Pseudolabrys taiwanensis: one gene and its partners. The protein of the gene in region 1 interacts with the protein of each later gene in a pairwise test. Links are inferred from orthologs where the notes say so. Each region holds a gene or a part of one and is shown in the gene's direction. Other genes may lie near its edges.

Region 1 (3,620 bases):
GGAAAACATCCTGCGCCGCAATCGGCAGGGCTTAACGCGCCGATACCCGACAAGGCAAGCCGCAGCGGCCGCCTCGAACGAGCGGCGCGGCTTATATCATGGAGGGTTCGGCCTGCAGCAAAAATTTGGGGTCTTTTCGCCGCGTCACAAGGTTTTGCGCGGACCGGGGGACGCGGCCCCGAGGGCGGCGAACAGCCGCCGGTAAACGGCCGGTAACGCGTCCGGCAGGTCTTCGGAAATCAGCCCCGGACCGAACGCGGCCGCCGCCTCGCCATGCAGCCAGACGGCCGCGCTGGCGGCCTCGAAAGCCGGCATGTGCTGGGCGAGCAGCCCGGCAATCATCCCCGCCAGGACGTCGCCGGCGCCGGCCGTCGCCAGATAAGGCGGCGCGTTGTCGGCGATGGACGTGCGCCCATCCGGCGCGGCGACCACCGTGTCGGCGCCCTTGAACAAGACAACAGCGCCACTCAGGCGCGCCGCCGCACGCGCTTGATCAAGTTTACCTATAACTTTCAGATTTTTCTTTATCTCTTTAAATAACCTATCAAATTCACCGCTATGTGGCGTCAGGATGACGGCTCGCCCGGCGCGCTTGCCGATGGCCGAAAACAGGTCGTCGGCACTGTCGGCGAAGCTGGTGAGCGCGTCGGCGTCCAGCACCACCGCCGCCTCGCTCGCCAGCGCGGCCAGCACCTGCGCCCGCATCGGCGCCCCGACGCCCCCGCCCGGGCCAAGCACCATGGCGTTGTGCCGCGTGTCGGACAGGAAGCCCCTAAGCTCCTCGGCGCCGTCGACCGGGCGGACCATGATGGCGAGGTTCGCGGCCGCCTGCACCGCCAGGGCCTCGCGCGGCGTGGCAAGGGTCGCAAGCCCCGCCCCCGCCCGCAGCGCCCCGCGGGCGGCAAGACGCGCCGCCCCGCCGAACGAGAGACCGCCCGATACGACCACGGCGTGGCCACGGCCATATTTGTGTCCCTCCGGCTTCGGCACCGGAAAGACGCCAGACCATAGTGCCGGGCGATTCAGGAAGGCGCGCGGCTTGATCTCGGCCAGAACATCCGCGGGAATGCCGATGTCGGCGACGGTCAGGTCGCCGCAGTGCAGCCGCCCCGGCAGCAGCACATGGCCGGGCTTGAGCCGGAAGAAGGTCACCGTGTGTACGGCTTCGACGGCGGCGCCCATGACCGTGCCGGTGGTGCCGTTGATGCCGCTCGGCAGATCGACGGCGACAACCGGCGCGCCGGACGCATTCATGGCTTCGATCATGGCGCGCGGCAGGCCTTCGACGGGACGGTCGAGCCCGGCCCCGAACAGCGCGTCGACTATGACGCCGGGCGTGTTGCCGAGGCGCTCGGGCGTCGCCGCCTCGACGGGCCCCTGCCACCGCCCGGCCGCGGCGGCGGCGTCGCCCTTCAGCTTGCCCCGATCACCGACCAGCAGCAGCCGCACGGCGTGGCCACGCGACTGGAGAAGACGCGCCGCCACGAAACCGTCGCCGCCGTTATTGCCAGTCCCCGCGACGACCGTGACCGGCCGTCCCTGCAGCATCGCCACCACCCGATCGGCGACGGCGAGGCCCGCGCTCTCCATCAAATCCGCGCCGGCTGCTCCGCGCGCACCAGCCAACCGATCCGCCTCGCCCATCTCCACTGTGGTCAGAAGCTCAATCATGGAGCGAGCCTAACGCCCGGATTGAAAAGGAACAATTTCAATCGAAGCCACTCCATGCATACGCATGCCTAAACATGCGCCGATTGGACGGTCTATTTAATAGGCAAACAGCCTATTAAATAGACGCGACACGACTTCGGGAACGCATACCACCCTACCAAACTGGCTCAACCTATTGATCCCGTGACGCTTTGCGCGTCTCAATGGCTTGGCACAAGACCTGCTAACCGGAAGCGCGGCCCCGTGCGGCCGCCCCGACCGGTCTGGGGAAAGGAAAGCGATGAAGAAAATCGAAGCCATCATCAAACCCTTCAAGCTCGATGAGGTGAAGGAGGCTTTGCAGGAAGTCGGGCTCCAAGGCATCACCGTGACCGAAGCCAAGGGCTTCGGCCGGCAGAAAGGACACACCGAGCTCTATCGCGGCGCCGAATATGTCGTCGACTTTCTCCCCAAGGTGAAGATCGAAGTCGTGCTTGGCGACGAAATGGTGGAGAAGGCGATCGACGCGATCCGCCGCGCCGCCCAAACCGGCAGGATCGGCGATGGAAAAATCTTCGTTTCCAACATCGAAGAAGCAATTCGCATCAGAACAGGCGAATCCGGGGTCGACGCCATCTAGCGGCCGCTTCGTTTTTCAGCTAACCGCTAGCCATCCGTAAAAAGGGGGATGCAAAGCCCATGACGACAGCCAAAGAAGTCATGAAGATGATCAAGGATGACGACGTGAAGTACGTCGACTTCCGCTTCACCGATCCGCGTGGCAAGTGGCAGCACGTCACCTTCGACGTCACCATGATCGAGGAAGACACCTTCGCCGAAGGCATCATGTTCGACGGTTCCTCGATCGCCGGCTGGAAGGCGATCAACGAATCCGACATGTGCCTGATGCCCGACCCCGCTTCGGCTTGCATCGATCCGTTCTTCGCGGAAACGACGCTCGTTCTGGTGTGCGACGTGCTCGAGCCGACCACGGGCGAACCCTACAACCGCGATCCGCGCGGCATGGCCAAGAAGGCGGAAGCGCTGGTCAAGTCGATGGGCATCGGCGACGTGATCTATTTCGGACCGGAAGCCGAGTTCTTCGTGTTCGACGACGTCAAGTACAAGGCCGATCCCTACAATACCGGCTTCAAGCTCGACTCCATCGAGCTGCCGACCAATTCGGATACCGATTACGAGGGCGGCAATCTCGGCCACCGCATCGGCATCAAGAAGGGCTACTTCCCCGTCCCGCCGCAGGATTCGGCGCAGGACATGCGTTCGGAAATGCTCGCGGCCATGGCGAAGATGGGCGCCAAGGTTGAAAAGCATCACCACGAAGTGGCCTCGGCCCAGCACGAGCTCGGCCTCAAGTTCTCGCCGCTCACCGTGATGGCCGACCAGCTGCAGATCTATAAGTACTGCATCCAGCAGGTCGCCCAGATCTACGGCAAGACCGCGACCTTCATGCCGAAGCCGGTTTATGGCGACAACGGCTCGGGCATGCACTGCCACCAGTCGATCTGGAAGGACGGCAAGCCGATTTTCGCCGGCGACAAGTATGCCGGCCTCTCGGACATCTGCCTCTCCTACATCGCGGGCGTCATCAAGCACGCCAAGGCCATCAACGCCTTCACCAATCCGACCACCAACTCCTACAAGCGTCTGGTGCCGGGGTTCGAGGCGCCGGTGCTGCTCGCTTATTCGGCGCGCAACCGTTCGGCCTCATGCCGCATCCCCTACACCGAGAGCCCGAAGGCCAAGCGCGTCGAGGTCCGCTTCCCCGACCCGCTCGCCAACCCGTATCTCGGCTTCGCGGCGCTGCTGATGGCCGGCCTCGACGGCGTCAAGAACAAGCTCCACCCCGGCGAAGCGATGGACAAGGATCTCTACGACCTGCCGCCCGCCGAGCTGAAGCAGATCCCGACCGTCTGCGGCAGCTTGCGTGAAGCGCTCGAGAGCCTCGACAA
Region 2 (6,295 bases), 2.3 Mb from region 1 along the record:
GCGTAGATCAGCGCAAATGACACGTTGACGGCGTTGACCGCCAGACTGGTTATGGCGCTGGCGGCGATGAAATCGGCGTCATGGTCCATCGCCAGGAACACATAGACCGGCCCACCGCCGAGCGGCAAAGTCGCCACCAACCCGCCGACCAGCGGCCCCGCGCGCTCGGCCGTCACCGTGGCCGCGAGCACGAACACCGCGGTGACCGCCATCCGCAGGATGAGAATGAAGCCAAAGGGAAGGTCGAGGGGCATTCCTGCTCGCGTATAAAGAAGAGTTGCTTCGTCCCGGCCGAGCGCTTGCGAGGGCCGGGACCCATACGCCGCAGTCTATCGAGAGGACACGGCGTGTGGGTCCCCGCCTTCGCGGGGACGACAAACGCCGGAGCTTACGCCGGCGTCAGCACGACACGGCCGACAATTTTGCCCGCACGCAGGTCGGACATCACCGTGTTGACATCGTCGAGCGGTCGCGTCGCCACCGGCACGTCCGGCAGGCCGGTGCGGCGGACGAGCTCCATCAGCTCGCGCATCTCGTGCAGGCTGCCGACATAAGAGCCTTGGATGGTCAAAGCCCGCATCGGAATCGGCGGCAGCGACACGGTGAGGTCGCCGCCGTACAAGCCGACGATGACATACTTGCCGCCCTTGATCAGACTGTCGTAGCCGACGCGCGCGCTCTGCGACGAGCCGACGAGATCGACCACCCCCCACGCGCCGCCTTTGGTGAGATCGATGATCTGCTGCGACGCATCCGGCGCGCCGCCATCGATCACATGCGCGGCGCCGGCTTTCTTGGCGGCGGCGCGTTTGACCGGATCGATATCGACGACGATCGCGCTATGCCCGCCCATCTTCTGATGCAGGGCCAGGCACATCAATCCGAGGCCACCGGCGCCGATGATCACCGTCGGCTCTTCTTTCAGCGTCGGCACCTTCTTCAAGGCGCCGAAGGTGGTGACGCCCGAGCAGGCGAGCGGCGCCACCCGCGCGGGATCGAGGTCGCCAATATCGAACAGATAGCGCGGATGCGGCACCATCACGTAGTCGGCGTAGCCGCCGTCCGAAAACACGCCGAGGCTCTTCATGGCGCGGCAGAGATTGTCCTCGCCGCGCAGGCACACGGCGCAGGTGCCGCAGCCGATCCATGGATCGGCCAGCACGCGGTCGCCCACCTTCACGCCCTTGGCCTCGGGGCCGACCGCAACCACCTCGCCCACATTCTCGTGACCGAGGGTCACGGGCAGCTTCATGCCGCGGTCCTGCAGGCTCAGCCTTTTGCCGCCACCGAGATCGAACCAGCCGTCCGCCAGGTGCAAATCGCTGTGGCAGACACCCGCCGCCAGCACCTTGAGCAGAACCTCAGACCCCTTTGGCGCCGGCGTCGGCTGCTCGTTGAGTTTCAGCGGCTCGCCGCACACGCAGACTTGGAACATGCGCATTGTCGTTTCGCTCCCAGCTCTCTCGTTACGGGCAGGATAGCCCGATACCCGCCGCTGTCACCACGGCCCCGAGCAAGACAGCAATGCCCGGATTTCGTCGTATATGCGCCCAAAATCCCCTTCGCATGTGCACAAACCGCCCAAAATTTGTGCCCGGAATCCTGCAATCTGGCGGTCTCGCAACTATCTTTCTTAGCAATCGATGACGTAAGACATCGCTTCCGCTGCTCTGGTTGATGACATGGCCTCCCTAGCCCTCGAACGTGATGCCCGCCCCACCCTTGAGCCCACCGCCAAGGATCTCGGCGACCTGATCGATTCGACCGCGCTGATGGCCGACCTCGAGGCGCTGGCGGCTGCGCATACGGGCGGCGAGCGCGAGTTGCGAACGGTGCTGGCGCAGCGCCTGAAGGCTGCCCTTGTCGCCGGCAAGGCCAAGGCCGAGCAGCTCCTGCTCAAGGACCGCCGCGGCCGCCATTGCGCGGCGCGCATCTGCCACATGCAGGATGAGATCATCCGCATCCTGTTCGAATTCACGCGCAAGCATCTCTACCCGTCGCAGAACCCGTCCGAAGCCGAGCGCATGGCGATTATCGCCACCGGCGGCTATGGCCGCGGCCTGCTCGCGCCGGGATCCGACATCGATCTGTTGTTCGTGTTGCCCTACAAGCAGACCGCCTGGGGCGAGTCGGTCGCCGAGGCGATCCTCTATTGCCTGTGGGACACCGGCCTGAAGGTCGGCCACGCCACACGCTCGATTGACGAGTGCATCCGCCAGTCGAAGGCGGACATGACCATCCGCACCGCCATTCTCGAAGCACGCTTCCTGCTCGGCGACCGGCCTTTGTTCGACGAGATGGTGACCCGCTTCGACAACGAGGTGGTGCGCAACACCGCGGCCGAATTCGTTGCCGCCAAGCTCGCCGAGCGCGAGGAACGTCATCGCCGTGCCGGCCAGTCACGTTATCTCGTCGAGCCGAACGTGAAGGACGGCAAAGGCGGCCTGCGCGACCTGCATACCTTGTTCTGGATCGCGAAGTACGTTTATCGCGTGCACGAGCCCGAAGAGCTGATCGAGCGCGGCGTCTTCGACAAGCAGGAATATCAGCTCTTCCAGCGCTGCGAAGATTTCCTATGGTCGGTGCGTTGCCATCTGCATTTCGTCACCGGCCGCCCGGAAGAGCGCTTGTCCTTCGATATCCAGCGCGAGATCGCGCAACGCCTCGGCTACACCGAGCATCCGGGTCAGCAGGATGTCGAGCGCTTCATGAAGCACTACTTCCTGATCGCCAAGGACGTCGGCGATCTGACCGCGATCGTGTGCGCCGAGCTCGAGGACAGCCACGCCAAGAGCACGCCGGTCCTGAGCCGCATGATGGCGCGCCTGCGGCCGGTCCGCCGCCACGAGATCTCCGGCACCAAGGACTTCATCGCCGAGCACAACCGTATTCTCTGCGCCAAGGCCAATGTCTTCGAGCGCGATCCGGTCAATCTGATCCGGATCTTCCATCTGGCGCAGAAGCATAATCTCGCCTTCCATCCGGACGCGATGCGCGCGATCACGCGCTCGCTCAAGCTCATCGGCGCGGATCTGCGCGACAACGAGGAGGCCAACCAGCTCTTCCTCGAAATCCTGACATCGAAGAACGATCCCGAGACCGTGCTGCGGCGCATGAACGAAGCGGGCGTGCTCGGCCGCTTCGTGCCGGCCTTCGGCAAGGTCGTCGCCATGATGCAGTTCAACATGTATCACCACTACACGGTGGACGAGCACCTGTTGCGTTGCATCGGCGTGCTGGCGGAGATGGATCGCGGCGCGGGCACCGACACGCCGCTGTCGAACGAGCTCATCCATAAGATCCGGCCGGAGAACCGTGCCGTCCTCTACGTCGCGCTGTTCCTCCACGACATCGCCAAGGGGCGGCCCGAGGATCACTCGATCGCCGGCGCGCGCATCGCGCGGCGCTTCTGTCCGCGGCTCGGCCTGTCGGCTGCCGACACCGAGACGGTCGCTTGGCTGGTCGAGAACCACCTCGTGATGTCGAGCGTCGCGCAGTCGCGCGATCTGTCGGACCGCAAGACCATCGAGAATTTCGCTGCCGTGGTGCAGACCGCGGAGCGCCTGAAGCTACTCACCATCCTGACCACCGCCGACATCAAGGCCGTTGGCCCCGGCGTCTGGAACGGCTGGAAGGCGCAGCTCATCCGCACGCTCTATTACGAAACCGAGCCGGTGCTCACCGGCGGCTTCTCGGAAGTCAATCGCGCCCAGCGCGTCGAGATGGCGCAGACGGAATTCCGCGAGGCGATGAAGGATTGGCGCCCCGAGCGGCTCGAGGCCTATATCGCCAAGCACTATCCGGCCTATTGGCTCAAGGTCGACCTGCCGCACAAGATCGAGCATGCGCGCTTCGTGCAGTCGACCGAGGAGGCTGCCAAGACGCTCGCGACGATGGTCGGTTTCGACAATACGCGCGCGGTGACCGAGCTGACCGTTTTCGCGCCCGACCACCCGTGGCTGCTGTCGATCATCGCCGGCGCCTGCGCCATGGCCGGCGCCAACATCGTCGACGCCCAGATCTACACCACCACCGACGGCCGCGCGCTCGACACCATCGCGCTGTCGCGCGAGTTCGAGCGCGAGGACGACGAGGAACGGCGCGCGACGCGCATCGCCGATTCGATCGAGAAGGCGCTGCGCGGCGAATTGCGGCTGCCCGATCTCGTCAGCAAGCGCGCCGCCTCGAAGGGCCGCATCAAGGCCTTTGCCGTCGAGCCGAACGTCACCATCAACAACCAGTGGTCGCACCGCTACACGATGGTGGAAGTCACCGGGCTCGACCGGCCCGGTCTGCTCTATGAGCTGACCGCGACCTTATCGAAGCTCAACCTCAACATTGGTTCCGCCCACGTCGCCACTTTCGGCGAACGCGCGGTCGACGTGTTCTACGTCACCGATCTGATGGGCGCGCAGATCACCTCGCCGACGCGCCAGGCCGCCATCAAGCGCGCGCTGATCGCGCTGTTCGCCGGCGAAGGCAAGGCCGGCGCCGCTTAATGCGGTCCCTAACGGACTGAATTCAAAAGATAAATTTACGGCTGACGACGGCGTGATGGAACTCGGCCAAATGGGTCGCGTTTCCTTCCCGCACTCACAGTCGCCCGCAGTTCGTGCGCGGCGACTTCACTGTCAGCACAGGACTTTGCGGGACGTCACCATGGACGCCACGTTCGTACAATTGCCGCGCGCGAGTACCGGTATCTCGGGATTGGACGACATCCTGGGTGGCGGCTGGGCGCGTAGCCGGTTGCACCTCCTCGAAGGTGCCCCCGGCACCGGCAAGACGACCATCGCCCTGCAATTCCTGCTGGCGGGAGCGCAGGCTGGCGAAACCGGAATCTATATCAGTTTGGCGGAAACCGAACGCGAGTTGCGCGACGGCGCGCAATCGCATGGCTGGACGCTCAATGACAAGATCGAAGTGTTCGAACTCGTGCCGCCGGAAAGCGTGCTCGACCCCGCGCAGCATCAGAGTTTGCTGTACTCGTCCGATCTGGAGTTGGGCGAGGCGGTCACGCGCATTTTTGACGCCATCGAACGACTGAAGCCGCAGCGCATCGTCATCGACAGTCTGTCGGAGATCAGGCTGCTCGCGCAGAGCTCGCTGCGTTATCGGCGGCAAATCCTCGCGCTCAAGCATTACTTCGCGAAACACAACTCGACCGTGATCATGCTCGACGACCTGACGGGCGAGACTGTCGACCGGGCCGTGCACAGCATCGCGCATAGCGTGGTGCAGCTCGATCAATTGGCGCCGGTCTACGGCGCCGAACGTCGACGCATGCGCGTCGCCAAATGTCGCGGCCAGTCTTTCCGCGGCGGCTACCATGACTTCACCATTGCCGAAGAGGGCGTGCTCATTTTCCCGCGGCTGGTGGCCGCCGAACAACGCAAAGGCCACTCCGGCAAAACGCTCCTCAGTGGCGTCCCCGAACTCGACAGCCTGCTCGGCGGCGGCGTCCCCGTGGGCTCGAGCACGCTCATCATGGGGCCGTCGGGCACCGGCAAGACCCTTCTCACGCTGCAATTCCTTAAGGCCGCGGTCCAGCGCGGCGAACGCGCGGCATTGTTCGTCTTCGACGAAGAACTCGGGCTTCTGTTCTCGCGCGCCAAAAGCATGGACATCGACCTGGGCGCGATGCGCGATGCCGGCGCGCTCCACGTTGCGCAGATGGACGCCGCCGAACTTTCGCCAGGCGAGTTCTCCCATCGCGTGCGGGCCGCGATGGACAGAGATAAAATCGGCACGGTCGCCATCGACAGCCTCAACGGCTATCAGGCCGCCATGCCGGAAGAGCAGTTCCTCACATTGCATGTTCACGAACTGCTGCAGTACCTGAACCGGCGCGGCGCCACGACCTTCCTCACGCTGGCGCAGTCCGGCATGGTCGGTGAAATGAAGGCGCCGGTCGACCTGACGTATCTCGCCGACAGCGTGATCATGCTCCGCTATTTCGAGGCGCTCGGACGGGTCCGCCGCGCGATATCCGTGGTGAAAAAACGCGGCGGCGCCCATGAGGACACGATCCGCGAGTTCGCCATCAACGGCAACGGGCTGGTCATGGGCGAGCCGTTGCACCAGTTCCAGGGCGTTCTGCGTGGTGTGCCAACCTTCGTCGGACAGGCCGAAAAGCTCATAACCACAACGTGAGCGAGTGGTCCGCCATGCAGGTGAACGTCAAAACGGCAACATCCCTCGCCACCGCCACCGAGCGGGTCTTGGTGCTCGCGCCCAGTGGCCGCGACGCCGGCGTCGCGCGCGACATTCTCGAGGATGCGGGCATCGCCGTCGA
Region 3 (5,982 bases), 340 kb from region 1 along the record:
GGTAGTCGCCTTCACCGCCACGCGGGACAGGTCAATGCCGGCGAGGTTGGCGACAGTCGCACGGATGGCGTCGCGGTGCGGGCCGATCTTCGGCGCCTCGCAGACGATGGTGAGGTCGAGATGCGCGATCATGCCGCCGCGCGCCTTCACGCGGTCGACCGCGAAGGTGAAGAAGCGGTCGGAGGAAGCGCCCTTCCACTGCGGATCGCTGGGCGGAAAATGCGAGCCGATATCGCCGTCGGCGAGTGCGCCGAGAATGGCGTCGACCAGCGCATGCAGGCCGACGTCGGCATCGGAGTGGCCGGTGAGCGCTTGCGTATGGGCGATCTTGACGCCGCCGATCATGACGTGATCGCCAGGGCCGAAGGCGTGCACGTCGACGCCGGTGCCGGTGCGCACGTCGCTGAGCTGGGCCGCTTGCATGGACTCCGCGCGCATAAAATCCTCCGGATGCGTGATCTTGATGTTGCCGGCTTCGCCGTCGAAGACGACGACCTGCATGCCGACCCATTCGGCGAGGGCGGCATCGTCGGTGAAGTCGTTGCGGCCCTCGCGGTGCGCGCGCCGATGTGCTTCGAGGAGCGGGGCGAAGGCGAAGGCCTGGGGCGTCTGGATGGCGCGCAAGGACGAGCGGTCGAGCGTCTCGCCGACGAGGCTATGGGAGTCGACGCTCTTGATGGTGTCGGTGACGGCGAGGCCAGGAATGGCGGCGCCGGTCTTCTCCGCCGCGGCGATGGCGCGTTCGATGAGCGCGCGGCTTGCGAAGGGGCGGGCGGCGTCGTGGATCAGCACGACATCCGGCGCCTGTGACGCCAGCGCTTCGAGGCCGGCGCGGACGGACTCTTGGCGCGTGGCACCGCCGCCGACAGGGGCGTTGAATTTCGCGGGCGGCAACGCCTCGGTCGCCGCCTTAAAGAGGCTCGTGTCTTCAAGCCGGATCACAGGTTGGATGACGTCGATCGCCGCAACGTCGAGCAGGGCGGATAGCGTGCGCCGCAGCACGGTTTCGCCACCGATCGTTCGAAACTGCTTGGGTTTGTCGCCGCCGGCCCGTATCCCGCTGCCGGCAGCCACCACCACAGCCGCTATTCGCGCCATGCCGTACTCCTTTTCGGCCAAGGCTTTACCCTGATCTTGTTCTGACGCAAACCGAATGCGTGACTGCTTGATTCTTAAGCATGAACATTTTTTCGCAGTGCAACACTTGCGCACCCCAGGAAAATGGCTAAACTCTGGGCATCGTAGCGCTTGCGCCTAAACTGTGTGCAAGTATGGGATTTGGATGAAAACAACCTTGAATTGTGCGTCGCCGTTGCAAATCGGAACTATTCCGGTGCCAAACCCGGTCGTTTTGGCGCCGATGTCCGGCATTACCGATGCTCCGTTCCGCCGCCTGGCCGAAGGGCTGGGGGCCGGATTGGTGGTATCCGAAATGACCGCCTGCGGAGGTCTGGCCCGCGGCGAGCGTGAGGCGGCGGTCCGCAGCGAAGGGCGGGGCGTTGCCATCCACGTCGTCCAGCTTGCCGGCTGCGAGGCGCACTGGATGGCCGAAGGCGCCCGCATCGCCGAAGCGCAGGGCGCGCACATCATAGATATCAACATGGGCTGTCCGTCGAAGCAGGTCACCAACGGTGCCTCCGGCTCGGCGCTCATGCGCGATCTCGACCATGCCCTGACGCTGATCGAGGCGACTGTCGGCGCGGTCAAAGTCCCGGTGACGCTGAAGATGCGGCTCGGCTGGGACGCCTCCTCGCTCAACGCGCCGGACCTGGCGCGCCGTGCGGAAGCCGCCGGCGTGCAGATGATCACCGTGCATGGCCGCACCCGTTGCCAGTTCTATACCGGCAGCGCCGACTGGTCCGCCGTGCGCGCGGTCAAGGAAGCCGTCGGCGTGCCGGTCGTGGTCAATGGCGACATCCGTTCGTTCGACGATGCAGTCGCGGCCCTGGAGTCATCCGGCGCCGATGCCGTGATGATCGGCCGGGCGGCGCAGGGCCGGCCCTGGGTTCCGGGGCAGGTCGCGCGCTTTCTCGCCACCGGCGAACGCGGCGACGACCCGTCGCTGTCCGAGCAACTCAACCTGATCCAGACGCTGTACGACGAAATGATCACGCATCACGGCGTGCGCATCGGCCGCCGTCATGCGCGCAAGCATCTGGGGTGGGCGCTTGACTGTGCCGCCGCCAGCGCCGGCGCCGCCGCCGACGTTCTCAAGCATCATCGATCCCGCGTGCTTACCGCCGAGGAACCGGCACAGGCACGCGGGCTCCTCGCCGAAGCCTATGACGACTTTTCCTGGAGGGCCGCCGCATGAGCCGCGCCCATGCCTTGTCTCCCGCCGTCGGCTCCCCGGCCGACGCCATGCTCAACGCGCTGCCGCATCCGGTGATCACCGTCGCGCCCGACGGCAAGATCGCCGACGCCAATGTCGCCGCCGAGCAGTTTTTCGACAGCTCGGTCGCGGTGCTGCGGCGCCATCTGCTGCGCGACCTGGTGCCGTTCGGCTCGCCGCTGCTCACCTTGGTCGAGCAGGTGCGCCAACGCGGCGCCGCCGTGAACGAATACAAGGTCGATCTCGCCACACCGCGTAATCCCGGCGAGCGTCTGGTCGACCTGCATGTCGCGCCGCTGCCGGAATATGTCGACCACGTCGTGGTGATGCTGCAGGAGCGCACCATCGCCGACAAAATGGACCGGCAGCTCACCCATCGCGGCGCCGCGCGTTCGGTGATCGCGCTCGCCGCCATGCTGGCGCACGAGATCAAGAATCCGCTGTCCGGCATCCGCGGCGCGGCGCAACTGCTCGAACAGTCGGCGGCCGACGACGATCGTTCGCTCACCAAGCTGATCTGCGACGAGACCGATCGCATCGTGAAGCTGGTCGACCGCATGGAAGTGTTCGCCGACGAGCGGCCGGTCGAGCGCGAGCCGGTCAACATCCACGTCGTGCTCGATCACGTGAAGCGGCTGGCGCAGACGGGCTTTGCCCGCCACATCAAATTCGTCGAGGAATACGACCCGTCGCTGCCGCCGGTGCTCGCCAACCGCGATCAACTGGTGCAGGTCTTCCTCAATCTCGTAAAGAATGCCGCCGAGGCGATCGGCGAGACCGCGACCGACGGCGAGATCCAACTCACCACCGCGTTCCGGCCGGGCGTGCGCCTGTCGGTGCCGGGCAGCCGTGCCCGCGTGTCGTTGCCGCTCGAGTTCTGCGTCAAGGACAACGGCCCCGGCGTGCCCGACGATCTCATGCCGCATCTGTTCGATCCGTTCGTGACCACCAAGCGCACCGGCAGCGGGCTGGGCCTCGCCTTGGTCGCCAAGATCGTGAACGACCATGGCGGCATCATCGAATGTGAATCGCAGCCGCGCCGCACCGTCTTCCGCGTTTTGATGCCCATTTACACCGGGGAGGGCGGCGCATCCGACGACGTTCCGGCCGGTTCAGAGCCCGTGAGGTAACACGACCATGCCGACGGGAAGCATTCTCGTTGCCGATGACGATGCCGCGATCCGCACCGTCCTCAATCAAGCCTTGTCGCGCGCCGGTTATGAAGTGCGCTCGACCGGTAACGCCGCCACCTTGTGGCGCTGGGTGACGCAAGGCGATGGCGATCTCGTCATCACCGACGTGGTGATGCCGGACGAGAATGCCTTCGACCTGATCCCGCGCATCCGCAAGGCGCGACCCGATCTGCCGATCATCGTCATGAGCGCGCAGAACACCTTCATGACGGCTATTCGCGCGTCCGAGCGCGGCGCCTATGAGTATCTGCCGAAGCCCTTCGATCTGAAGGAGTTGATCGGCATCGTCGGCCGCGCGCTTTCGGAGCCGAAGGACAAACGGGCGCCGGCACCCAAGAGCGAGGATTTCGATTCCATTCCGTTGGTCGGCCGCTCGCCGGCGATGCAGGAAATCTACCGCGTGCTGGCGCGGCTGATGCAGACCGATCTGACGGTGATGATCTCCGGCGAGTCCGGCACCGGTAAGGAACTAGTGGCGCGCGCGCTGCACGATTACGGCAAGCGCCGCGCCGGCACCTTCGTCGCCATCAACATGGCGGCGATCCCACGCGATCTCATCGAGTCCGAACTATTCGGTCACGAGAAGGGGGCTTTCACCGGCGCCAACACGCGCAGCGCCGGCCGCTTCGAGCAGGCCGAAGGCGGCACGTTGTTCCTCGACGAAATCGGCGACATGCCGATGGAGGCGCAGACGCGCCTTCTGCGCGTCTTGCAGCAGGGCGAGTACACGACCGTCGGCGGCCGCACGCCGATCAAGAGCGATGTGCGCATCGTCGCCGCGACGAACAAAGACCTGCGCCAGCTCATCCAGCAGGGGTTGTTCCGCGAAGACCTGTTCTTCCGCCTCAACGTCGTGCCGCTGCGGCTGCCGCCTCTGCGCGAGCGCACGGAGGACGTTCCGGATCTCATTCGCCACTTCTTCGCCCAGGCCGAACGCGAGGGGCTGCCGCCCAAGCAGATCGACCAGGCCGCGCTCGACCGGCTTAAGCGTCACCGCTGGCCGGGCAATGTGCGCGAACTGGAGAACCTCGCCCGCCGTCTGGCGGCGCTCTATCCGCAGGAGACGATCACGGCTGCGGTGATCGACTCCGAGCTGGCCCAGCCGGTGCTGCCGGTGGGCAGCGACGAGCCGCGGCCGGACGAGAGCTTGGGCGCCGCGGTCGAGCGGCATCTGTCGACCTACTTCTCCGGCTTCGAGGACGGCTTGCCGCCGGCGGGTCTCTATCATCGCGTGTTGCGCGAGATCGAATATCCGTTGTTGACGGCGGCTTTGGCCGCGACGCGCGGCAATCAGATCCGCGCGGCGGACCTGCTCGGGGTCAACCGCAACACGCTGCGCAAGAAAATCCGCGATCTCGACATTCAAGTGTATCGCGGCGGAACCTGATCTATCATCGCGGCGCCATCCTTGGTCTATTTCTCGTCATGCCCGGCCTTGTGCCGGGCATCCACGTCTTTGATACAAGGAAGGCGTAGATGCCCGGGACATAAGGGCGTGCATGCCCGTCTTTGACGGGCTATGCCCGGCCGTGACGCCGTGGGCGCGTCGAATGCGGCCCACGCAGGCAGGATGAACGCCTATGACGACACCGATCGAACTCGGCCTCGATACTTTCGGCGATATCACCGACGGTCCTGACGGCAAGCCGCTTTCCGCCGCGCAGGTGATCCGCAATCTGGTCGACGAGGCCGTGCTCGCCGACGAGGTGGGCGTCGATTTCATCGGCGTCGGTGAGCATCATCGCGGTGACTTCGCCGTATCATCACCCGAGATGGTGCTTGCCGCGATTGCGAGCCGCACCAAGCGCATCCGGCTCGGTTCGGCAGTGACGGTGCTGTCGTCGGACGATCCGATCCGGGTCTTTCAGCGCTTTTCCACGCTCGACGCCCTGTCGAATGGGCGTGCGGAGGTCATCCTCGGCCGCGGCTCCTTCATCGAGTCCTTTCCGTTGTTCGGCTTCGACCTCGATGATTACGAGGCGCTGTTCAACGAGAAGCTCGATCTGTACGCCGCTGTCCTCACCGAGAAGCCGGTCACGTGGCAGGGCAAGCTGCGCGCGCCGCTCGCGAACCAGAGCGTCTTTCCCAAGACCGAGTCCGGCCATTTGACCACCTGGATCGGTGTGGGCGGCACGCCGGAATCCGTGATGCGCGCGGCCCACTACGGCATGCCGATGATGCTGGCCATCATCGGCGGCGACCCCAAGCGCTTCGTGCCTTATGCCGACCTCTTTCGCCGCGCGCTCAAGGAGACGGGCAAGCCGGACTTGGCCGTCGGCGTGCACTCGCATGGCTTCGTCGGCGAGACCGATGCTGAGGCGAAGGATGCGCTCTTCCCCTTCTACAAGCGCATGCGCGACAAGATCGGCGCCGAACGCGGCTGGCCGCCGATGGGCCGGCCCGAGTTCGAGCGGGAGATCGAGCACGGCTCGCTGTACGTCGGATCGCCGGAGACCG

Evidence for each region. The genes of interacting proteins can lie anywhere in the genome.
Region 2: the proteins of DW352_RS06465 (region 1) and DW352_RS17215 interact in binary tests that used the Escherichia coli proteins (3 or more experiments, as listed by UniProt). The link is inferred for Pseudolabrys taiwanensis from one-to-one orthologs.
Region 3: the proteins of DW352_RS06465 (region 1) and DW352_RS04800 interact in binary tests that used the Escherichia coli proteins (3 or more experiments, as listed by UniProt). The link is inferred for Pseudolabrys taiwanensis from one-to-one orthologs.

Annotation. Positions count from the first base shown.
Region 1 is NZ_CP031417.1:1,348,093-1,351,712, forward strand. What follows is about bases 855-3,620. They hold DW352_RS06465 (P-II family nitrogen regulator), read left to right. Parts: upstream 855-1,951; coding sequence 1,952-2,290; downstream 2,291-3,620. Other genes in these bases: DW352_RS06460 (NAD(P)H-hydrate dehydratase), read right to left, coding at 855-1,668; glnA (type I glutamate--ammonia ligase), read left to right, coding at 2,350-3,620. In the rest of the region: more of DW352_RS06460, read right to left, coding at 145-854. UniProt on the Escherichia coli protein: P-II indirectly controls the transcription of the glutamine synthetase gene (glnA). P-II prevents NR-II-catalyzed conversion of NR-I to NR-I-phosphate, the transcriptional activator of GlnA. When P-II is uridylylated to P-II-UMP, these events are reversed.
Region 2 is NZ_CP031417.1:3,621,777-3,628,071, forward strand. The notes cover bases 1,387-4,699. They hold DW352_RS17215 ([protein-PII] uridylyltransferase), read left to right. Parts: upstream 1,387-1,772; coding sequence 1,773-4,499; downstream 4,500-4,699. Other genes in these bases: DW352_RS17210 (alcohol dehydrogenase), read right to left, coding at 1,387-1,441; DW352_RS17220 (ATPase domain-containing protein), read left to right, coding at 4,660-4,699. Also shown: DW352_RS17205 (hypothetical protein), read right to left, coding at 1-254; more of DW352_RS17210, read right to left, coding at 389-1,386; more of DW352_RS17220, read left to right, coding at 4,700-6,153; DW352_RS17225 (response regulator), read left to right, coding at 6,168-6,295.
Region 3 is NZ_CP031417.1:1,004,575-1,010,556, forward strand. What follows is about bases 1,387-4,386. They hold DW352_RS04800 (two-component system sensor histidine kinase NtrB), read left to right. Parts: upstream 1,387-2,310; coding sequence 2,311-3,462; downstream 3,463-4,386. Other genes in these bases: dusB (tRNA dihydrouridine synthase DusB), read left to right, coding at 1,387-2,314; ntrC (nitrogen regulation protein NR(I)), read left to right, coding at 3,470-4,386. Outside these bases: DW352_RS04790 (bifunctional 2-C-methyl-D-erythritol 4-phosphate cytidylyltransferase/2-C-methyl-D-erythritol 2,4-cyclodiphosphate synthase), read right to left, coding at 1-1,098; more of dusB, read left to right, coding at 1,283-1,386; more of ntrC, read left to right, coding at 4,387-4,912; DW352_RS04810 (LLM class flavin-dependent oxidoreductase), read left to right, coding at 5,106-5,982.